Regions from separate parts of the Natronincola ferrireducens genome, predicted to be linked through region 1. Evidence: riboswitches for the same ligand, from Rfam matches in the RefSeq annotation. Region 1 holds a riboswitch; each other region holds the start of a gene.
What was found. A riboswitch is a leader RNA that binds a small molecule or an ion and turns the genes downstream of it on or off. The one in region 1 is predicted to bind cobalamin.
Positions count from the first base shown of each region.

Region 2: it holds a riboswitch for cobalamin, as region 1 does, so the genes downstream of both, BLS22_RS00030 (sirohydrochlorin chelatase) here and BLS22_RS04625 (class I SAM-dependent methyltransferase) in region 1, are expected to answer to the same signal.
Region 3: it holds a riboswitch for cobalamin, as region 1 does, so the genes downstream of both, BLS22_RS10705 (energy-coupling factor transporter transmembrane component T family protein) here and BLS22_RS04625 (class I SAM-dependent methyltransferase) in region 1, are expected to answer to the same signal.

Region 1 is NZ_FNFP01000001.1:1,001,779-1,009,176, reverse strand. Features, by position in the region: gene BLS22_RS04640 (ABC transporter permease) at 1-203, opposite strand, end outside; gene BLS22_RS04635 (ABC transporter permease) at 204-1,166, opposite strand; gene BLS22_RS04630 (ABC transporter substrate-binding protein) at 1,195-2,802, opposite strand; gene BLS22_RS04625 (class I SAM-dependent methyltransferase) at 2,818-3,648, opposite strand; cobalamin riboswitch at 3,783-3,961, opposite strand; gene BLS22_RS04620 (FmdE family protein) at 4,068-4,592, opposite strand; gene BLS22_RS04615 (Na/Pi cotransporter family protein) at 4,820-5,758, shown strand; gene BLS22_RS04610 (hypothetical protein) at 5,922-6,110, shown strand; gene BLS22_RS04605 (4Fe-4S double cluster binding domain-containing protein) at 6,129-6,821, opposite strand; gene BLS22_RS04600 (alpha/beta-type small acid-soluble spore protein) at 7,005-7,211, shown strand; gene BLS22_RS04595 (DUF1657 domain-containing protein) at 7,322-7,398, opposite strand, start outside.
Region 2 is NZ_FNFP01000001.1:1,467-8,864, forward strand. Features, by position in the region: gene BLS22_RS00005 (acetyl-CoA hydrolase/transferase family protein) at 1-203, opposite strand, end outside; gene BLS22_RS15285 (metal-sensing transcriptional repressor) at 490-1,050, shown strand; gene BLS22_RS00015 (heavy-metal-associated domain-containing protein) at 1,105-1,320, shown strand; gene mltG (endolytic transglycosylase MltG) at 1,387-2,403, opposite strand; gene BLS22_RS00025 (TVP38/TMEM64 family protein) at 2,692-3,336, shown strand; cobalamin riboswitch at 3,458-3,640, shown strand; gene BLS22_RS00030 (sirohydrochlorin chelatase) at 3,774-4,157, shown strand; gene hemA (glutamyl-tRNA reductase) at 4,179-5,435, shown strand; gene BLS22_RS00040 (precorrin-2 dehydrogenase/sirohydrochlorin ferrochelatase family protein) at 5,461-6,099, shown strand; gene hemC (hydroxymethylbilane synthase) at 6,162-7,067, shown strand; gene cobA (uroporphyrinogen-III C-methyltransferase) at 7,091-7,398, shown strand, end outside.
Region 3 is NZ_FNFP01000005.1:4,094-11,491, reverse strand. Features, by position in the region: gene BLS22_RS10725 (Ig-like domain-containing protein) at 634-1,047, opposite strand; gene BLS22_RS10720 (CbiM family transporter) at 1,044-1,655, opposite strand; gene BLS22_RS10715 (hypothetical protein) at 1,679-2,254, opposite strand; gene BLS22_RS10710 (energy-coupling factor ABC transporter ATP-binding protein) at 2,300-3,103, opposite strand; gene BLS22_RS10705 (energy-coupling factor transporter transmembrane component T family protein) at 3,105-3,776, opposite strand; cobalamin riboswitch at 4,085-4,272, opposite strand; cobalamin riboswitch at 4,446-4,626, opposite strand; gene BLS22_RS10700 (putative polysaccharide biosynthesis protein) at 5,196-6,740, shown strand; gene glmS (glutamine--fructose-6-phosphate transaminase (isomerizing)) at 7,395-7,398, opposite strand, start outside.

The DNA.
Region 1 (7,398 bases):
GCCCAAAGATCAATTCCTAAATCATCCGTCCCCATCCAGTGGCCTTTAGAGGGTGGCTGCAGGGCAGCTCCTGATGGGATGTCGTAGGGGTGTGGAGACAGGAAACCACCAAAAATTGCTAAAATAATAAAAAACAAAAAAATGAACAAAGATAGTTTTCCTACTAAAGAAAAATATTTAACACGATTGAATATACTTTTCATCTAATTCACCCTAGGGTCTAATTTTTTATAAACAATTTCTGCTACATAATTCATTGTTAAAACCAATAAAGTCATTACTAAAAATATCCCCTGTATTAAAGGATAGTCTCGAAAAAATACCGCCTGCCTTATTAGCCCCCCAATGCCTGGATAGCGAAATACATTTTCTACTAAAACTGCTCCCCCTAAAATACCACCAAGACTTAAAAAAATTCTAGTAATTACAGGGGGTATAGCATTTCTAAAGCCATGAAGAAATAGAATTCTTGCTTTTTTTAACCCTTTTCCCTTAGCAGTTCTAATATAATCCTTTTGTAATACGTGGATCATACTGTTACGGGTTAATAAATAAAATTCCCCTATTCTCGTAACAGTTAAGGCTATCAAAGGTAGTATTGCATGATATATCATATCCCAAATTTTATCCCCCATAGAAGAGAATTCTACAAAATGACTCATACCTCCCGATAATGGAAAAAGCTTCAATTGGGCAGATAAAAAGAACAACAACACAAAGGCTACTAAAAAAGAAGGAATCTCAGATAAAGTAATAAAGAAAAAATATAAAAATTTATCTATAGGTGAATCCCTCCAGTAGGCAGATAAGCTTCCCAGAAAAACACCTATAATAGAACTGCTGATGATTGCTAAAATTACTAAAAATAATGTCCAAGGAATCCTTCCTATAACAATTGTAAGTACCTTTTCCTTATAAAAAATACTATAACCTAAATCCCCTTTAAAAATATTTTTTACATAGTTTATGTATTGATGACCTAAGGGTTTATCTAGACCATAATAGGCTTTGTATTTTTCTATGTCCTCATGGGAGAAAGCTGTGTGGACCTGCCCTTCTTCTGCCGATAAAAAAGTAAAGGGGTCCCCAGGCATCAGCCTGGGAATAAAGAAATTTAATGTTATAATACATAGAAAGGTTATAATATATTGCTTTGCTTTTGTCATTTCTGCCTTCTTAAACATAACCAAACAGCTACTTTCTTTCTAGATAAGATAATTTGCTGTGACTGACACTATGATGATCAAACATATACATCCAGCCATCATAGGTTTCAGGTCGATACAGGGTATATCCAGTGGTATTGTAAATAGGAATCATTGGAATCTCCTCTGCAATCAATTCCTGTAGTGCAAAGATAAGCTCCTTACGTTTCTCAACATTCATTTCCCTTAGTTGTTCTTCTGCTAATCTTCTTATTTCTTGATTATCATACCCGGGAATAGCATTTGTAGCAGAGGAACCGTCACTCTTTACATCAGAAGCATATCTTACCCTTAGACCATCGGCGTCACCACCCCAACCACCATGGCCGATTAAAGCTAATTCATAATCTCCGGTGGTTACAGCATTGTCCCTTGCCTTCATATCTACACTTTTAATATTTACTTCGATACCTACTTTATTTAAACTAATCTTCATTAACTCTGCAATTCTTACCTCTGGATTGCTATCCCCCACCAAGAGCTGAAGGGATAGTTTCTTGTCTCCCAGCAAAGACTTTGCCTCTTCTTCATTAAAGGTATACTTCTTTACCTTTGGGTTATGCCATATATGATCCTCTGGTAAATATCCTGCACTTCCTACAATAGCTGCACCCCTTGCCACCTTTTCCACCATTTCCTCTTGGTCTATACCATAGGCAATGGCTTGACGAATTTCCTTTTCTTTAAGCAAGGGATTTCTTTCCATATTGAAAATCAAGCGATAGCCCCAAAATCCAGGGTTTTCTAATATTGTAAATTGGCCATCTCCTTTATATCTATCCACCAAGTCGCTACCTATCCCTATAATATCTACTTGATTGTTTTCAAAGGCCAGCACAGCATCGCTTACAGGAAGAAATTGAATTTTTTCTACCCTTTGCTTTGGCCCCCAGTAATCCTCAAAGGCTGTAAATTCATAGGTGCCATGCTCTTTGCTGTAGCCCGTTAGTCTATAGGGTCCACAACCTATGACAGCTTTTTCATCATCAAAGGCTTCTGGTTCCTCTACTTCTTCCCAGATGTGCTGAGGAATAATTCTTACATCCCCTATTTTTTCTAAAATTGTTGCATTTTTTTGGGATAGAACAAACTTTATTTGATTATCTTCTAAAATTTCAATTTCTTCAACAAAGGGCTTACCCTGCATTGACACCGGGTTCCATACTGGTGAATGTTTCTCAAAATATTCAAAGGAAAATTTTACATCTTCTGGTGTAACAATCTCCCCGTCATGCCACTTTACATTTTCCTGTAGGGTAAATATGTAGGCAAGACCATCCTCTGTTGTTTCCCATTCCTTTGCCAACCAAGGAATTAATCCATCTTCATCCCTTTCTAAAAGGCTATCAAAACTCAACTGCATCTTATATCCACCAGGTCCTCTAGAATAGTGGAGATAGGGTGAAGGATATCCCCAATCCCCTCCTTCTTGTCTTATTACTACTGGTTCTGTATTCTTATCTTCCTCTACTTCATTGGCTACTGTCTCTCCAGCACTTCCCTCCTCAGTGGTAGAACTACACCCTATTAAAGAAAACACCATCATAACAATTAAACCCACTACTAATATTTTTTTCAATCCTTTAATTTTCAACATCATTACCCCCCCTCGTTATTCAACCTTCCAGATTAATACAGCTATTTTAGCTTCAGTTTTCTCTATTACCTTTCCCTCCTGCTGATGAGCTGTAAGGAAAGCTTCTATCTTTTTTATTTCCTCTTCTTTAAGGGTGTGGTTTATGTTAAACCTTTGTTTGTACAAATCAATAGTCTCTTCTAAAGACCATACATGCTCCCAGGTTCTATCAAAGTAATGGATCTCTGGATGATAGCCTAAATTCCACAATATATTAAAGATATAATAAATTTTATCTTCTCTCGATTTATTCCCATTATGTTCTCCTAAAATTTCTTTCTCTAACCTACTCCAAATTTCATCCCTACGGTTAATAAATCCACTTAAATAACAATAGCCTTTGCTGGCATCCAACATTTTCTTTAAAGTCGAGAAGTTATATACCCCCGGTGTCATAGAAGCTACAACAAGGTCAAACTTTTTTTCCCATCCATATTCATCTAAACTAATATCCTCCCAATTTTTTTCATGACATACAATATTGTCTAGACCATGTTCTTTCCCATGTTCCCCCACATATTCCAGCATCTCTTGGGATATATCCAAAGCAATTACTTCTTCACATTTTTTTGCCATAGGGATTGTATTTTTTCCAGGTCCACAACCAATGTCTAGTACTCTGTTATTTTTTTGTAGCAAATTATATTTTTCTAATAAGTCAATAACATAATTGGATTCTTCTTGTTTTTCAAAAACATCTCTATTATAGCTTTTAGCCCTTTTATTCCAAAATTCTGAGGTGGCAGAAGAACTTAATTTCTTTGGTTGCCATTTTTCTATCCAGTAGTTTAAATCTTGTTCCATCATATCAACAACTCCTTTTTTATAAAATGAAAAACCATGAAAATAAGATAAGAACCTTTTGTTCTTTTCTTTACCTTCATGGTTAACGTCAAAAAATACATGTATATCGCATTTTCTTTCCTCCCCTCCGAAGGCTTGCTTTTTTAAAATACAAGGCAGGTTTCCTGACTTATGGTTCCTCCTACTTTCTGGCCTTCTCGGTTTCCCAATGGCTTCCTCAGATTTCGTCACCAATTACAGTAGCGGGGGCTGTAGTGGTCTTGCACCACTTTCCCTTTTAACCCTTTTTAAGGGCACCTTCTATTTTTATAGAATTTTAAAAACATCACAATTCACTTTTATTATAATAAATTTTAATATTTTGTCAACTAATACATATGTAGGAAATACTATGCTAATAACCTAAATAAAGGATATAGTTTTTACAACTCCCTCGAATAATCTTTAAAGCAATCTAAACAAACCTTTTGTCCCTCCATCAAGCGTACCTTATGCTCAGGAGCCCCCTCTCCACAGGCTTCACAGGTGATGGTTTGAAATAGTCTAGCTCTTTCAGGGAGTTCAAAGGTTGGGGCTTTAAAATCAAATAAGTCCTCTACCGGTGCATTCAATAAATATGCTTGTCTCTCCTCCCTACCCATTTCTCCTTTAAAGGGTTTTGTTACGATTCTAATACTTTGATTGGTGGGTCTATGGAAAAAACTGAAGGCCTGCTTTCCTGTTCCTCTATAGATAAGGTTCCCCTTTCCAAAGCTACAGCCCAACAATACTTGAATAGCATCAACACCACAGGCATCGTTTTCTGTAACACAAACTACGTCTTCATCCTTTGAAAAATCAATCCCTAGCTTTTTCATAGCTGCTTCACTGACCTTAAATCCAATAGCTAAACCAGGACACTCATGTCCATGAAACGCTACACACTTTTCCCATAATTTTTTATCCATATTTTCATCTCCTCCAAAAAATATAGCCATGAAAACAAACTGCATCCTTCATGGTTGCAAAGTCTTCATGACTATTATTTTTGTTATAATTTTATATTGTTTAACATCCTATAAATCCATTATATATAGGGTTTTGAAATTTGTCAATTATTTGTCAATGTGTAATTTTGCAAATTTATTTTTTAAAAGTTGTATTGTTCTTTTCCCTGCGTATATTTAATTAAGAGGTGATTTATTTGCTGATTGTAGTATCAAATATGGCTACGGGATTAGGTTTATTTTTATTAGGTATGAAGTTTTTAACCAATGGTTTAAAGGAAGTGACTTCCAGTCGTTTAAGCTATGCTATCCGGAACTTGAAAATCCATCCCATCCTAGGCATTGCTATTGGCATCCTTACTACTGCCCTTTTACAGTCCAGTAGTGGTACTACTATCATTATTGTAGGCTTAGTGGAGGCCAATCTCCTGAATCTATATCAAGCTGCTGCTATTATTATGGGAGCTAATATCGGCACCACCCTTACAGCCCAGCTTATTGCATTTCAACCTAGTAGATACGTTTTTATCCCCCTCATGATAGGTCTTTTTCTTTCTCTACATAAGACCAACAGAAGGCTTCGATTCTTTGGAGAGATATTTATGGGCTTTGCCCTCCTCTTCATAGGAATTGACCTATTAAGCAAGGGGGTGTCTCCTTTAGCAAGCCTTGTTAGATTTCAAGAGATTTTATTGGAGTTTGGAACAAAGCCTATATTAGGGGTTATTCTGGGGTTCTGCACTACTGCTATTATTCAAAGCAGCAGTACAGGAATAGCAATATTACAATCTTTAGCCACAAATCATTTGATTTCTTTAACAGCTGCTATTGCTATTTTGCTAGGTCAAAATATAGGCACCTGCGTTACTACTCTTTTAGCCAGTATTCATCTCACTTCCATAGGAAAAAGAGCGGCCCTTATTCATATCCTCTTTAATCTGTGGGGAGTAGTGTTAATGTTTCCTTTTATAGAGATTTTATGTAGACTTTCAATAACCTTATCTCCAATTAATCCTGCTCGACAAATTGCCAATGCCCATAGTATTTTTAATGTTTTCAGTACGATTATCTTCCTACCCTTTATTCCGTTGTTTGTCAAACTTTCTACCCTAATGGTGAGGGACTAAGGAGGCTGTAGGAGGTTGTTATACCCTACAGAAATTTGTAATAAAACACCAGCTAAGAACTAGTAAAATTTATAAATTTTTATTTATGAAAATTTCCTTAATTAACAAATTATGTTCAACATCATTTATAAAAAAATGCTAAAACTATTTATGAGGTGATTTTATGTCTATAAGAAAAAGCCAATGGACCAATATTAAAGGTGATATGCAGGAATACAGTGCAAGAACCTATAAATATGAAGAGCGTCACTTTCATCGTGAAGCTAAATCTCAAAAAGCACAGCTAGAAAGCACCCATGACCATGGCATTAGAAAGGATGTAAAAACACCGATAAAAAGGAAATTAACATAGGGTAGTAGCTTTACTACCCTATCTCTTTAATACTTCCTTCCCCTTTGGACACACCTTTAGACATATACCGCAAACGGCACCTCTTCCTATATGTTTATATTGGCTTTTCATATGATTACTACATACTTCTGGATTGATGATTTCTTCTCTTTCCAAGCCTGGAGTCCAAACAGCACCCTTTAAGGCACCTGCAGGACATGAATCCACACATACACTACATTCTCCACATAGGGACTCATTGATAGGTTCATCATAATCAAAATCCATATTGGTTAAAATTGTTCCTAACCGAAGCCTTGGGCCAAATTCCTCCGTTACAAGACAACAGCTTTTGCCAATCCAGCCAATGCCTCCTCTAGTGGCAGCAGTCCTATGCTGAAACAGTCCTCTATAATTCCACCCTTCATTGTTAATAGATTGTGAGGCTGGAATTGCCATAGCTAGATACCCCCATTGCTGTAATTGTGTGACGACTTTGAAGGTTAATTGATCAATAAAAGCATTAACAGTTCTATAATGATGAAAATAAGTGTGGGTGGGTCCATTTTGTGGATGAATATCACTAATTACTTGATCTGATAAACGTATGGCTATTGTAATACCGTTATTTATATGTTGAAATTGCTGGGGCAGTAAATCCTTTAAATTACAGTATCCCACTTTAGCTGCACCTAAATCTAAAAGCATTTTTGTTAATTGTTGTTTATCCATATTTATAATCCTCCCACTATTTATTATAGCAGAAGTATCTTTTAAAAAAACAAAAAATATCTTTCCATTATTATAAAGACTTTTCAAAATCTACTAAACATATTTCAAAGGAAATTTGGTTAAATTATAAATACAACATCAATGATGATGTTGTAAAATCTATCTGATGAGGAGGAGAATTTTATGGCTTCAAGAAACAATAGAATTGTTGTACCAGAAGCTCGTCAAGCTCTAAATCAAATGAAAACTGAAATTGCTAATGAATTAGGATTAACTAATTATGAATCAACTGATAAAGGCAATTTAACTTCCCGTGAAAATGGTTATGTTGGTGGATATATGGTAAAAAGATTAATTGAGCAAGCTGAAAGAAATATGAGTGGTAAATAACCAATAACTCATACAAAGTATAAAAAAGGAGATGCTGATAGGATTTTAGCATCTCCTTTTTTATACTAAAACAACCCCACGACAATTTTATGTTAGTGAGGTTTATTTTTTTATTGTTGTTTAAATTGAGGTTCTTGTGTTTCAATATATTTTTGTCTTTGTTGTAGAGTTTGAAGGGCATTTTCAA
Region 2 (7,398 bases), 1.0 Mb from region 1:
GCACCGGTATAAAGGTTAATTTTAAAAGGCTCCTCTTTAGCCTTGATTCTTTCTGCCAATGCTTTTGGTACTGCCTTGGGATAGCCTGCTGGTGTAAAGCCACTGGTAGCAACTGTCATACCATCCTTAATAAATACAGCTGCCTCCTGGGGTGACATGACTCTATTAAGAAGTTCTTCTTTTTTTATTCTATCTTTTAACATATAAGTCACCCCAACCATTATTTAGAAAATTATTCTATTTCATAAACCATCATATCTTCTTATAAGCAGTCAATACCATCTTTTTTTAATATACCATCAAAGGATATTTATTACAATATATTCTAATTTAAGGAAGCATTCCCATACCCATCTGCTCCTCACTAAAAAACTGTATAAATTTAAAAAATAGCATCAATATATATTCTATAGGAAACAAAACACTTCTATAAACTTTACATACACTAGAGGGGTATGGTATATTATTCATAAGAAGGGAGACAAAAAAATGGAAAAACCAAATAAAAAGCCAAGTGAACAATCCTCTAAGGTACAAAAATCTATTCTAGATAGACTCAGTAGAATAGAAGGACAAATTAGAGGAATAAAAAAAATGATAGAAAAAGGAACCTACTGTGACGACGTCATTAACCAAATAGAAGCCTCTCGTTCTGCCCTAAGCTCTCTAGAACTTATTTTGCTGGAAAGTCACTTTAAGCATTGTGTTGCAAGGGACCTGCAGCAGGGGAAAAAGGGGGCGTTAGAGGAAGCAATGATAACTATTAAAAGGCTTACAGACCTAGAACCCTCGTCACAAACAGAGGAGCCTGTTCTTGATGGACTGAGTGAAGCTGAGGAGGCTATAAAAAAGATCAAAAAAATGATAGAAGTAGGAACCTACTGTGATGATGTTATAGGTCAAATAGAAGCGTGTAGGACCCTTTTAAGAAATATAGAACTTGTTTTACTGGAGGGGCATCTCAAAAGATGTGTTGCAGGTCAGCTTAGGGATGGAAAAGAAGAAGTGATACAGGAAGTACTAAAGACAATAAAAAAACTTATTCATTAGAGGTTATACAAGTATTATAGGATAAAATATTATTAAAAATTGGAGGGATTATTAATGAAAAAGAAGATTGCCATTGAAGGTATGAGCTGCGGCCATTGTGTTGCCCATGTGGAAAAGGCTTTAAAGGAGCTACAAGAGGTGGTTAATGTTCAAGTAGATCTTCCAGGAAAGAATGCTGTAGTAGAATTGAAATCAGAGGTAGGGGATGAAGTGCTTTCTCAGATAATTGACGATGCTGGTTATGATGTAGTGTCAATAGAGGATTTATAAAAAAGCCTTCCTTTGGAAGATTTATTGGTAGACTTTAGGTGAAAAAAAGGAGATCCTAGGATCTCCTTAATTTTGATTTGTCATTTCACGATATTTGGCAACATTCCTCAAATGTTCGTTATAGGTTTTGCTAAAGACATGTCCACCTTCTCCTAAAACATAATACAAATAATCATGATCTTCGGGATAGAGGACCGCATGAATAGATGTTTTTGAGGGAGCTGCAATAGGTCCTGGAGGCAATCCTTTAACCCTATAGGTATTGAAGGGGGAAGGATCCTCTAAATGGACAAAAAGAACCCGATTAATATGCTCTCGACCTTCACCGATACCATAGATAACGGTGGCGTCAATTTGTAGCAGCATATTTTTCTTAAGCCTATTAAAAATAACACCACTAATCCTTTGCTTCTCCTCATCATGATAGGCTTCCCTTTCAATTAAAGAAGCAATCGTCAATACCTCGTGGAGGGATAAATTCAACTCCTCTGCCCGTACCCTATACTCCTCCGTAAAAATACTCTCCATCGTCTTAGCTAAGGTACTAACCACATCTACTACACCTTGTCTTTCACTAAAGTAATAGGTATCGGGATAGAGATAGCCCTCCATTTCATAGAAAAGCTTAGCTGTATCAAAGGAATACTCTTTTTCTTCAAAGTATTTCTTTGTAGCTTCTATAAATTCCTCCTTGGTTCCTAAGCCTGCAATTTCAACCCTGTTGGCTATTTGATAAAGGGTAAAGCCCTCCGGTATGGTTATAACAATCGGCTTCTCTGGCACACCTTTTCGTAGCAATTCAAAAATCTCATTTAAATTGATGTTAGGATGTAATGTATAGGTACCGGGTTTAATACTCCTATCGATTCCTTCGGCGCGGGATTGATATTTAAACCAAAGTCTACTTTTAATAACACCTTTATTATAAAGGTGTTCAGCTACAGCATTTAAAGAAGCTCCTTCAGCCACAGTAATTTCTACTGGGTTTTCGTTAGAGGCTACAGATAAATAGGAGGGTACATAGAAATAAGCTCCAAGGGCAAGTAATGTTAGTATAAGTAATAAAGAAAACAATTTTTTCATGAAAATAACCCCCCTGTCATTTATAAAGTTTCGCTATAATCTATTTACTATTCTATCATTTTCTCTTATAAATTGCATTACCATCTTTTATAAAGAAAAAGAATTTTAAAAAATAGAGGTTTTACAAAAAACACTATAGAAGTTAGACTGAAACAATGTAAAAAAATCTGGGGGGAAAAGATATAGGCAATAAATTAAATTTTATGGCATACAATTAGTCAACAGCAATTAGTGAAGAAAGCTAAAGTATATAGAATAGAAGCTTCTTGTATTGGAAAGGAAAAAATCATGAAGAAAAGAAAAATGTTTAAAGCTATAGTAGCAATTTTTATAATTTTTATAGGTATTATTTTATTAATTAAGTTTAGGGACCACCTATTTATACAATGGAATATAGAAAGACTTCAAAGGGGGATAGAAGGCCTTGGGATTTGGGGTGTATTGGTTTTTATAGGAATTGCTGCTATTCGGCCATTTCTCTTTTTCCCTAATGTTGTGATTTTTATCGTTGGAGGCTTAATTTATGGCACATTCCTAGGGAGTATCGCTGCATTGATAGGAGTAATGATTGCTTTTTCCTTAAGCTTTTGGCTAGGCAGCAAATTTCAGGACCTTGTTAAGAAAATTGTAGGAGAAAGGTACATCATCAAGCTCCAAAGCATACAAGATAAAGAAATTATAAGAAAGTTATTTGTCATGAGGGTTACCCCTGGATTTCCCATTGATCCCATTAGCTATGGAGCTGGATTAGTAGGAATATCCTACGAAAAATTTTTTGTAGGAAGCCTTCTAGGGATTACCCCCAAAGTCATTTTATATACCTTTTTAGGAGATACTATCAACAACGTTTTCTCCATACAGACTATAATTGTTTATGTCTTATTATTATTGCTAGCTATTGTCCCAACTATATTTTTTAAAACAGAAATCTAATCATCCATAATCAACCATAACACCAGGACTTTTTTTATAACCTTATATTTCTATTGAAAACACAAGGGAATTTTGATATGATGTTTGTGACAAACCATATCAAAAAACAATTTAAAATAAAAAAAGATTTATACGTTTAGGTGTTTCATAGGAAACTTAAATGGGAAAGCGGTGAAAATCCGCTACAGCCCCCGCTACTGTAAGTGAGGATGAAATCGACAACAGCCACTGAACTGAATTTGGGAAGGCGTCGAGAGTAAAGGGATTCACGAGTCAGGAGACCAGCCTAAAGCTGACAACAACCTTCGGAGGGAGGGGATGTTTGTAGTACTGTAATAGAAAAATTATTTCAGGACATACAAAATCCACTTCTAGTGGATTTTTTTTATTTTACAACAAAACAACTAAGATTTCATAATTAATAAGGAGGCATATTCATGAAAAGAGGATTGTTTGTATTGGCCCATGGTAGTAAAGCAAAGGAAGCAGATGACATTTTAAAGGAAATTATAGCAATGTTAGAGGAGAGAAATAAGGAGGAGTTTCCTCTACTGGGTTTTGGCTCCCTACAGATTTCAAAACCAAGCTTTCATGAGGGAATAGATGAGTTAGTAAATAAAGGAGCAGAGGAGATTGTTATTGTTCCAATGTTCCTCTTTCAAGGAAATCATATTAAATATGATATTCCAGAAGAGTTAGACCAAGTAAAGGAAAAGTATCCAGCCATTAAATTTATTATGGCAAAGCATATAGGAGCCGATAGAAGAGTTGCAGAGATTGTTAAAGAAAGAGGTAAAGAGGCTTTGGCCCTTACATTCTAAAAACATAGAAGGTGATGAGTAATGAAGGTAGTTGTATTTGGTATTACCCATAAAAATTCTACTATAACCCTTCGGGAAAAGGTTGCATTTTCCAAGTCGATGCTACAGAAGGCCTATAATATTATGAAGGAGGACCCCTTTATAAAAGAAGGGGTTATCCTATCCACCTGTAATCGCAGTGAAATCATTAGTGTGGTAGAGGATACAAATCTAGCAGAAAAATGGTTTAAGAATTTTTACACAGATTTTTTTCAATTGAAGCAAGAAGAACTGGAAGGACATTATGTATTTAAAAGGAAAAAGGAAGCTGTAACCTACTTATACGAAGTCTGTTGTGGTTTGGACTCCTTGGTTTTAGGAGAAGATCAAATATTGGGACAGGTGAAAGAAGCCCATCATAGGGCAATGGAGGTTAAAGGCTGCGGTAAGGTGCTAAACAAACTATTTTTAGATGCTATTACCACAGCTAAAGAAGTCAAAACCAAAACCAATATTTCTGAAAACCCTCTATCTATTAGCTATATAGCCGTAAAGCAAGTTGAGAAACAACTAAAAGGCTTAATAGACAAAAAGGTATTAGTCATTGGCTTTGGGAAAATGAGTAGACTGGCGGTGGAGCATCTAATCGATAGAGGTGTTGAAAGGATTTATATTTGCAACAGAAGAAGGGAAACCATAGAGGCTCTTAGCAACAAACATAGTCATATTCAACACATTGATTTCAATAGGAAATATGATGTGTTAAAGGAAGTAGACATCGTTATTACAGCTACAGGTGCACCCCACTATATTTACCACAAGGAAGAATTTGAAGTCCGGTATGATCAGGGGAGAGAACTGTGTATTGTAGATATTGCTTTGCCGAGGGATATCGATCCTGCCATTGGAGAAATAGAAGGGATAAGACTATTCCATATAGACCAATTAAAGGAAATTGCTGATGAAAATTTAGCCTCGAGACAAAATTTAATTAAAGAGGTTCGACAATATATTGAAGTTGCCATTGACAGCTATGAAGATTGGTATCAATGTCTACCGATATATCCCAAGATTGAGGCCATCAAAAACTATAGTCAACGATTAACCGATGAAGAGCTTGAAAAAATGTTTAAAAAGCTTTCTCATATACCTGAAAAAGATAGGGAAACCATAGAAATTATTGTTAGAAGTTTGGTGAAAAAGATGTGGAGAAAACCTATACTTCAGTTGAAGGATGCGGGAGTGAAGGGTAAGGGAGAAGAAATGGCTTCCTTTGTAGATGAATTTTTAGGATTATAGAAATTTTGAAATAAGGAGAAGAACAATGGCTTTATATTATCCAATGATGGTTGAAATCAAGGGAAAACCCTGTACTGTTGTGGGGGGCGGTGAGGTGGCAGAGCGGAAGGTGATAACGTTACTGGAGTATGGTGCTGTTGTGACGGTTATAAGCCCCAAGCTAACCCCTGCCTTGGAAAAACTAGCGAAGGACAATAAAATTGTCCATAAAAACAAGCCCTATACAACAGGGGATTTAGATGGAAGTATTTTAGCTTATGGGGTTACAGATGATGCTGATATTAATAAAAGGTGTAAACAGGAAGCAAATCAGCGACAGATTTTTATTAATGTTGGTGATTCTCGACACCTATCAGACTTTATCCTTCCTGCCTCCATCAACCGTGGAAGCTTAACAATAACTATATCCACTGAAGGGAAAAGCCCCATGCTTTCCCGAAAAATCAAAGAAGAACTGGAATCTATCTACGGAGAAATCTACGGAGACCTCCTAGATATATTAGGGGCTATAAGAGGGAAGGCCTTAAGGGAAATACCCTCCATCCAGGATAGGAAAAGGTTATTTCATCACCTAATATACGATGTTGACTATCGGAAAGAAGACCCTTTTAAAATCAAGGAAAAGCTATGGGACACTTATGAAGCTTTTAAAGAAGGGCTATAGACTGAAAAGAGGCTGTCTAATAGGAGTTTAAACAAATTTAATTCAATAAAAGGCGTGATAAGATGCGAACAATTAAAATAGGCTCTAGGGCCAGTGAATTAGCCTTAACCCAAGCAGAAATCATTATAGGAATGCTGAAGGAAAGGTTTCCCCAATATCAATATGAAATTATTAAAATCAAAACGATTGGGGATAAAATTTTAGATAAAACCTTAAGCAAAATTGGTGGTAAAGGACTGTTTGTCAAGGAAATACAAACAGCCCTATTAGAAGAAGAGATTGATTTGGCTGTCCATAGTATGAAGGACATGCCGGCAGAATCTCCTGAGGAATTGATTCTAGGTGCTATAACCAAAAGAGAAGATCCTAGGGATGTGTTGGTAATCAAGGACAATAGAACCTTAGAGGAGCTACCCCAAGGGGCCCTGATCGGCACCAGTAGCCTTCGGAGAAAGGTTCAGCTATTAAGGCTGCGACAGGACCTACAATTAAAGGACATAAGAGGAAACGTAGGAACACGACTGAAAAAAATTGAAACCGAGGGCTTAGATGCTGTTATTTTAGCAGCGGCAGGATTAAAGAGATTGGGATATGATGAAGAAACCTTTTATTACTTAGATATAGATAACTTTACCCCTGCTGTAGGCCAAGGTGCACTGGGCTGTGAAATTAGAAAAAATGATAAAGAGCTGCACCGGATGCTACAGGAGATAAATGATGAAGAAACCTACCACTGTGTTATGGGAGAACGACAATTTTTAAAGCTGCTGGAGGGAGGATGCCATGTTCCCATAGGGGCTTATGGAAAAAAAGTAGAGGAGGAGCTGTGGATTACAGGTATGGTGGCTTCTTTAGATGGTCAACAAGTTCTCCGTCATACAGAAAAGGGAGAATTTCATAACTTTTTGGAAATAGGAAGCCGATTGGCAGAGGAAATGATGGCTTTGGGAGCTAAGGAGCTTTTGTAAAGAGGAAAGAAAGGAGGGGTTCTGTGAAGAAACCCTATGTTTATTTAGTAGGAGCTGGCCCCGGAGATGAGGATTTAATCACAGTGAAGGCCTTAAGGGCTATTAAGAAGGCAGAGGTTATTTTATATGATCGATTGGCTAATGCCAACCTTTTGAGCCATAGAAGATTAGATGCTGAAATCATCGATGTAGGGAAGGCTCCAGATCACCATGCCTATACCCAGGAGGAGATTAATGGCCTGCTGGTTAAAAAGGCAAAAGAAGGAAAGATTATTACTCGGTTAAAGGGAGGGGATCCCTTTGTTTTTGGAAGGGGAGGAGAAGAGGCCTT
Region 3 (7,398 bases), on a different contig from region 1:
TAACTGATAATGAATATCCTGCAGTTGATCAACACCGTCCTTATTCATTGGCTTTAGCACCAGGTTAATTTGGGACTGATCCAGGAATTGCTCCATATCAAGCATGTTATCAGCTAAGATTTCTGGACCTAGTATTGAATTGGTGTCTTTTATTGACTCACAGCCCATTATAATAGAAGCCTTAATTTTTGTTGTTTTTTAAAAACTGTATACCTTACTTTCTTCATATTTAGTTTGAAAGCCTGTAAAAGTTCAAAACAGTTGATATCATTAGTAAATTCAATTAAAGTCCTATTCTATTCATGGGTAATACCACTTTTCAATTAGTGGAATTATAGTAGACTTACTATTTTGATGGGTAATGGTATTAACCCCTCTACTAAATTAATTTTTCGATTCCCAACCAAATATTCATATGCTTTTTCCATACAAAGAAACCATTGAATGTAAGCATGTTCATCAAACAGTGTTCAGAAAACTGAGAATGACTCAATTGCTATTTTGTAAAAGAAATGGAGAAATCCCCAGCAATATTTAAAGCTTAAAAGTAGTAAAAAGCCCTATTTATGATAATTATTTCATAGATAGGACTTTTTTCATATGTGGGCTGTATTTTACGGATACGAGCAAAACCTATTGCTGCTGTTGTGCTTTTGATTTTTTATTAAATATAACAAAGACAACCGCTATCACTGCAAACACACCAATTACTACTGGTACCTTTGGTATGCTCTTTTCTTCAACACCTTCCTTATATTCGGCTCTATGGCCCATACCATCATCGGCCACAGCGCTATGAACCTTCAGGTCTGGATCAAAATGAAATTTACCCTCTTCATCTACTGGTCCCTTGCCCAACTCATTGCCTTCTTCATCATAGATGGTGACTTCGGTTCTTGGTGAAAAACCCCCACCATCATATTCCACCTTTAATACTCCTGGCTCCTCCAGCTTTAAAAGCATTCCATGGGCAAAGGAGGAGGTAGGTATCAAAAGAAGCAGGCAGATTAGAAAAAATATAATACTTCTCTTTACTATTGTTTTCATACAAGCACCCTCTCTTCTATCCAATCTTTTTTGTTTTTATCGATAAATTGTACTGCAAAGGCAGTAACAATACCTTCTACTATTATAAGCGGTGCATGGCCTACCATTGCAATTTTCACAACTGAAAAATCTCCCGCTGCAAACCTGGCATCCGTCAATGCCAGTAAAAAAATCAGTATAATCACAGTCATTACAACGGATATGGCACCTATTATACCTCCCCTAGCAGCAGGTTTCTTCATAGGTATTTTTTGATATAGCATATGGGATAAATATGCGGGTATTGACAGCATCACGGTATTTGCCCCCAATGAGGTTACTCCTCCATGTCTAAATAACAGGGCCTGTAACAATAGTGCAGGAAAAAAGGCAAGAGGTGCTTTTTTTCCAAGGATTATACCGATTAGCCCACATAACAGCGGATGTACCGAGGTAGGCGGAACTGGAATAGAAATTAGTGATACTGCAAAAAATGTTCCTGCCATTAAACTTATTTTAGGAATCTCTTCATCCTTGATTCCCTTAGCTGCAACCGCCATACTGGCTATCGATACCCCATATGATGCTACAATCACTGGGGTACTTAATACTCCATCGGCTAAATGCATAGATGGCACCTCCTAAATATTTATTAATGACTATGTCCTTCTCCTTCATGCTCTCTTATTGGCAAAATCTCTACTTTGTTTTCATCAAATATCTGCATATTGCTTTCTCCAGGAAAATGCTCAGTTACAATAGCGTAGGTGCCCTCTTCCTTTATTGTGAAATGAATATGTCCATGATCTTCAGCCATTTCAAAGGTATAAGCGTAGTCCGGCCTTGCTTCAAAAGTGCTGTCCTGTTTGATTACTTCCTTTTCAGTCAACATTAAGTGGGATGCGTGATGATCTAAATCAATAATATTACTTCCAATCTTTATAAAACCAACATCCATGGTTTCATCTTCACTTGCACCAAAATGAAATAAGTAGCTTCCTTCCTTGAACTCAAATTCTCCAATCCATTCATAATCTCCATGGTCATGTCCTTCTTCACCACGTTCCTCCTCGTCATGATCACCTTCATCATGCTCTTGTACTGGGTTCTGCTCTTCCTGTTGCACTTCCCCTACCCCTGCATTGCTTTCATTTCCTGTACCACACCCTACCAGACCTATCGTCAATAGCAAAATTAAAACCATAATCATTGAAATGTTTTTTCTCATTTCTTTTTCCTCCTTAATAAAATATACATTTTAAAGTACTAGACTTTAATAGGCAAATTTTTTACTTAGATGTTCTTTGGCTTCCCTTATATTTTGGGGTTTGTATTCACTGTCTTGGAATAAATCATACAGCATAGGCTTTACAAGACCTGCTTCTAAATAGGTCTCTTCCTTAGTTAAGACCTCCGATGCAGTTCCGCTTTTAAGAACCTTACCATCCCTCAAAATAATCACGTTATCCGCCCATTCATAGGTTAAATCCACATCATGAGTTGAAAACACAATTGTTTTTCCTTCCTTTACCCAATCATTTAGCAATTCTTTAAAATAAATCAGTGTATACCCATCCAGCCCTGAAAAAGGTTCATCACAAAGAATTATACTTGGCTCCAAAACGATTAATCCAGCTATTGCCACTTTCTTTTTTTGTCCTAGACTCAGCTGATAGGGAGGATACTCCAATAGTTCTTCAATTCGTAGGGCCCTGGCAGCTTTTCTTATACACTCATCCTTTTGCTTTTCAGGATATTTATAGTTGTCTAATCCAAACTTAATGTCCCGATAAACAGTTGTCGAAAATAATTGATGATCGGGATAATCAAATAAAAAGCCTACCTCTCGTCTGATTTTCCTAAGATTTTTTTCCTTTACATCCATATTTAATACTTCTACCGAACCTGTTTGAGGTAGGGTGATACCATTTAAATGATACAGTAGAGTCGACTTGCCACTGCCATTGACCCCTAGTATCGCAGTTTTTTTGCCACTTTCAATATCTAAACTCACATCGATTAATCCCCTGTGATTATTTGGATAAGTAAAACTTAAGTCTCTAATTTTGATTACCATCTTACACCTTCCCATCAATTATTAACACCATGGTCAAAAACAGAATTAGTATACAACATTCAATAATTAGGCCCTTATTTTTAATTTTTTCATTTCTTGACTCTCCTTGAAAACCTCTGGACTTCATTGCATTAAAGACCATATCACTGTGATGGGTACTTTTTAGGAAAAACCCTCCAATCCATTCACCAAAAATACTAAGGGATGATAGTCCTTTCCTTTCCCCCATTCCTCTACTGCTTAATGCTTTTCTACCTATCTGTACATCTTCATTGATCATATGAAAGTACCTAAAGGTAAGTGCCAATATCCTGTTAAATATTCGAGGTAAGCCGATGTTTAGTATTCCATCCACTAGATAAAGGGCTGAATGCTTAGCGACAACGGTTCCCAGTATAATAGAGGAAATTAAAATTTTACCAATAATCATTATTGTGAAATCTATATCTTCCAGGGTGTTTCTTAGTATATACCTTATTATGATGGGTAGCAGCATCAAAATTACAAAGGGCAATACTGGTTTTATCAGCCTTATAAAATATTTGCTTTTACAGATGCTGATGGAGTATACAACAGCAATCCCAGCAGTTATTGCCAATAATCTATAGCTATCTATAAAGGATATATAAAATAGAAGAATAAAAAGACTAACCATCGTATTTTCAGCCCGGATTTGACATCCTTCAAACCTAGTTTTTATTTTCTCTCACTCCATCCCTTGCTACTACTGAGCATTATTAAAACAGAACAGTATATTGACTATTTACATATTCACTGGACTAGCTTAGTACTGCCTGTATCGATGTTGAAAATTCCCAATTTAATTGTTTTATCTACTTAACATATTACCGTAGGACTCAATGAATAAATTTTTCAATATAAAAACTCCCAGCGTATACCTATATTGGTAATTGGAGACTGGGAGCATAATCAATCGTTTTGATAAATTCAAATAGACCCCCTCCATTTCCTCGTAGAGTGCATGTCATAAAGCTACAGGTAGGTCTTCTGGCTCAAGTTTCATCATCCTTCCAACCTTCCCGATTACTCAGTGGTTTTTTGAAAGAACTCCTCTTTTACAGCGGCGGGACCGCGTGGGATTTTCACCCAACTTCCCTTTTAAGTTGTTAATCAAACAGATGAACAACACCATAAAGCTTTTATTAATTTTTCATTTTTAACAATCAATATAGATATTACTTATCCATTGATATGTTGTAAACAGCGTTTCTTCTCTTTTTGTCAATATATTATCCAAATAGAAAAATCTAACCTTGAGGGTTAGATTGTTATTTTGGTTGCTTACATTCCATAATAAGACCTTTCCCTCCGAAGGTTTATTGTTATTCTATGGGTATAGGCAGGTTTCCTGGCTCGCACATCAATCTACTTCCTCACCTTCCCAAATAAATGGTGGACACTGAGGTTTCGTCCATGCATACAGTAGCGGGGGCTGCGACGGATTTTAACCGTACTTCCCTTTTATCCCCTGTAAAAGAGGCACCTAAATTCTTATTTTGTTGTCTACCTTGTATATACTGTTATTTCTACGCAATAACAGTTTAATCGATTCGATGTTAAAAGTCAAGGGATTGTGTCAAGTTACTGTAGGTTAAAAAATAGAAGATTCTAAAGTACACCACAGAGTAAACAATTAGGAGGTGGATCTTTGATATTTTATCGTATTGTAATATAAGAAATGGGAGGATTAATATTATGACACTATCTCTTTCAAAATCTAAAAATGCTACTTCGACGGGATTATACTACCATTTTTTAGAATTTATATCAATACTAAAAGGATTTTTGCTAATTTAAATTAAATTTTTATCAATTTCTTTACTGTATGGTTGTAGCTAAATCTATTACTAAGCTAGTAGATATGTTATAGACCACTGTTTCATTGATTTAACCATCTTTAAACGAAGAGAGCAAATTAGTAGTGTATTAAGTACATCGCTATTTTTACTTCTTTAACCCCATTGTTTTCTTATAGTTTTTTTGATGAAGTTTCCCGTATATATTGTTATCTATAATAATATACATAGTTACGTATCCTGGGGATACAGTGTGGCAATCGCGGGGTGATGGTTTGAAAAAGAAGGGTTTTGTCTATGGGTCTATTTTATTGACATTTGTTAATTTTCTTATCCGTTTTATTGGATTTAGCTATGATGTAATCTTATCAAAGCTTATGGGAGCTGAAGGCATTGGCTTATTTCAAATGATGATGCCGGTTCTTATGATTTTTCTTATTATTACTACTGCTGGTATTCCTACAGCTGTCTCTAAGCTAATCGCTGAATATAGTTCTAAAAATAACTATGATGCCGTTAGAAAAACTTATAGAGTAGCTGTATTCTTTACCTTGTCCCTATCCATCGGTCTCAGTTTGATCCTTATTTCATTCCGTGGATTTATTGGTTTAAGGATATTTAAAAATGAAGATGCCTTACGTTGTATTTATTTTCTTCCTCCAGCCCTCGTTTTGATTTCTATAACATCTGTCATGAGAGGCTATTATTATGGACTGAAAATGATAGGTATTGCCAGCATTTCTGAAATTGTGGAACACTTTACACGATTTGTTATTGTTATTGGCTTGTTGTATTCTATTTATCCATTAGATCCTATTCTAGGAGCCTTCATTGCCATTTGTGGGATTAGCATAGGTGAGTTTTTTGACTTGGTATGGTTGCTTTTCATGCAAAGCCGTTTTACTAAAAGACTCCCCTACACAATCCCTACTTCAATCAAGATGACCCAACTATTAAGGCAAATACTAACTATATCCGCCCCATTGACCCTGTCAGGACTTTTTCATGTTATTTTGCAATTCACCAATGCCATCTTAATACCCCAACGACTTATGGCTTCAGGATATACATATAGTGAAGCTATTGCAACTTTTGGAAGAGTCATGGGCATGGCCATGCCCTTAACATATCTTCCCTATTTCGTTACATCTGCCCTGGTCATCAATATTATTCCCAACTTATCAGAACAAGTCTTTGTGAAAAATTATAAAACAGCTAAAAACAATATCCACCTTGCTATAAAAATCACCCTATTGGTGTCTATCCCTCTAACAGCACTGTATGTTTTTTTCTCAAAGCCGTTAGCAGTTTATCTATATAGTGATCCTAAAGCCAGTGAATCAATATACCTCTTGGGTTTCTGTACTATTTTCCTAGCCATACAACATACTTTTTCAGGGATCTTATATGGTCTTGGAAAACAAAAAAATACTACAATTCATCGAATGATTGGTATGAGCCTTCAGTTCGCTGCTGTTTATTACCTTGTAGGCAATCCAAGCTACGGCATCTATGGTTATTATACGGGATTTTTCCTATGCACTTTGTCCATTTGTATATTGGATTTTTATACTTTATGGAAAATGATTAAAATGAAATACCAATATACAGATTTATTTATAAAGCCTTTTTTTGCTGCTGCTTTGATGATAATCTTGATTCTACAGACACAGCAGTGGTTTCTTTCAATAAATTTTCACCTTTCCACCAGTTTTATTTATAGTCTTATCATTGGTGGCTTAGGTTATATACTTGTCCTCTTTATTACAAAAGCAGTCCCAAGGAATTTATTGGGTATGTTATTCCGCATAAATAAATAACATTGTATCTTATTATTTATTGCAATACTTACAGTAATAAATCCCAATGCCCACAAGATGCCTAAATATCCACTAGCTAAAAAACAAGATAATTAGTTCTGTTTTTTTGCTCTCACATAACTGGACTTATGTTTGCCGTATCCGGCTCCTGAAATTTCTCAAGGAATTAATAGTAATTCGATAACAAACCAACTTCGTATTTATGAATATCAATGAGACCTAGGTCATGAAAGTATTTGTTAGGTAGTATCTGGTGGATTATGTGAACATTTGACTTCTTTTATTTTGTTTTTCTTATCTTTTTAAAAATTAAACTATCATCAGCATAAATGTCTTTACTCATCACCTTTAAATCTAACTGAATAAAAACAGTTTTTAACAATAAGGACATATATCTATCTGCTATGTCATGTTTGTCGATAGTGGGAATTCATCTTAAATAAAAATATTCCCGTAATAAATCAGAATTTCTTCTGTATCTACTACGGGAATATAAAATCGACTTTTTTAGTCCTTTAGTTGAGATTATTGTATTATAAAGGTAACTTTCATTAAAGTAAACTCTGTAGATTCTATATTGTATTTGATAAAATATTTTAAGTTGTGACAGCATTAATTATAATCGACAACACCCATATTCGACAAAATATTATTTTAT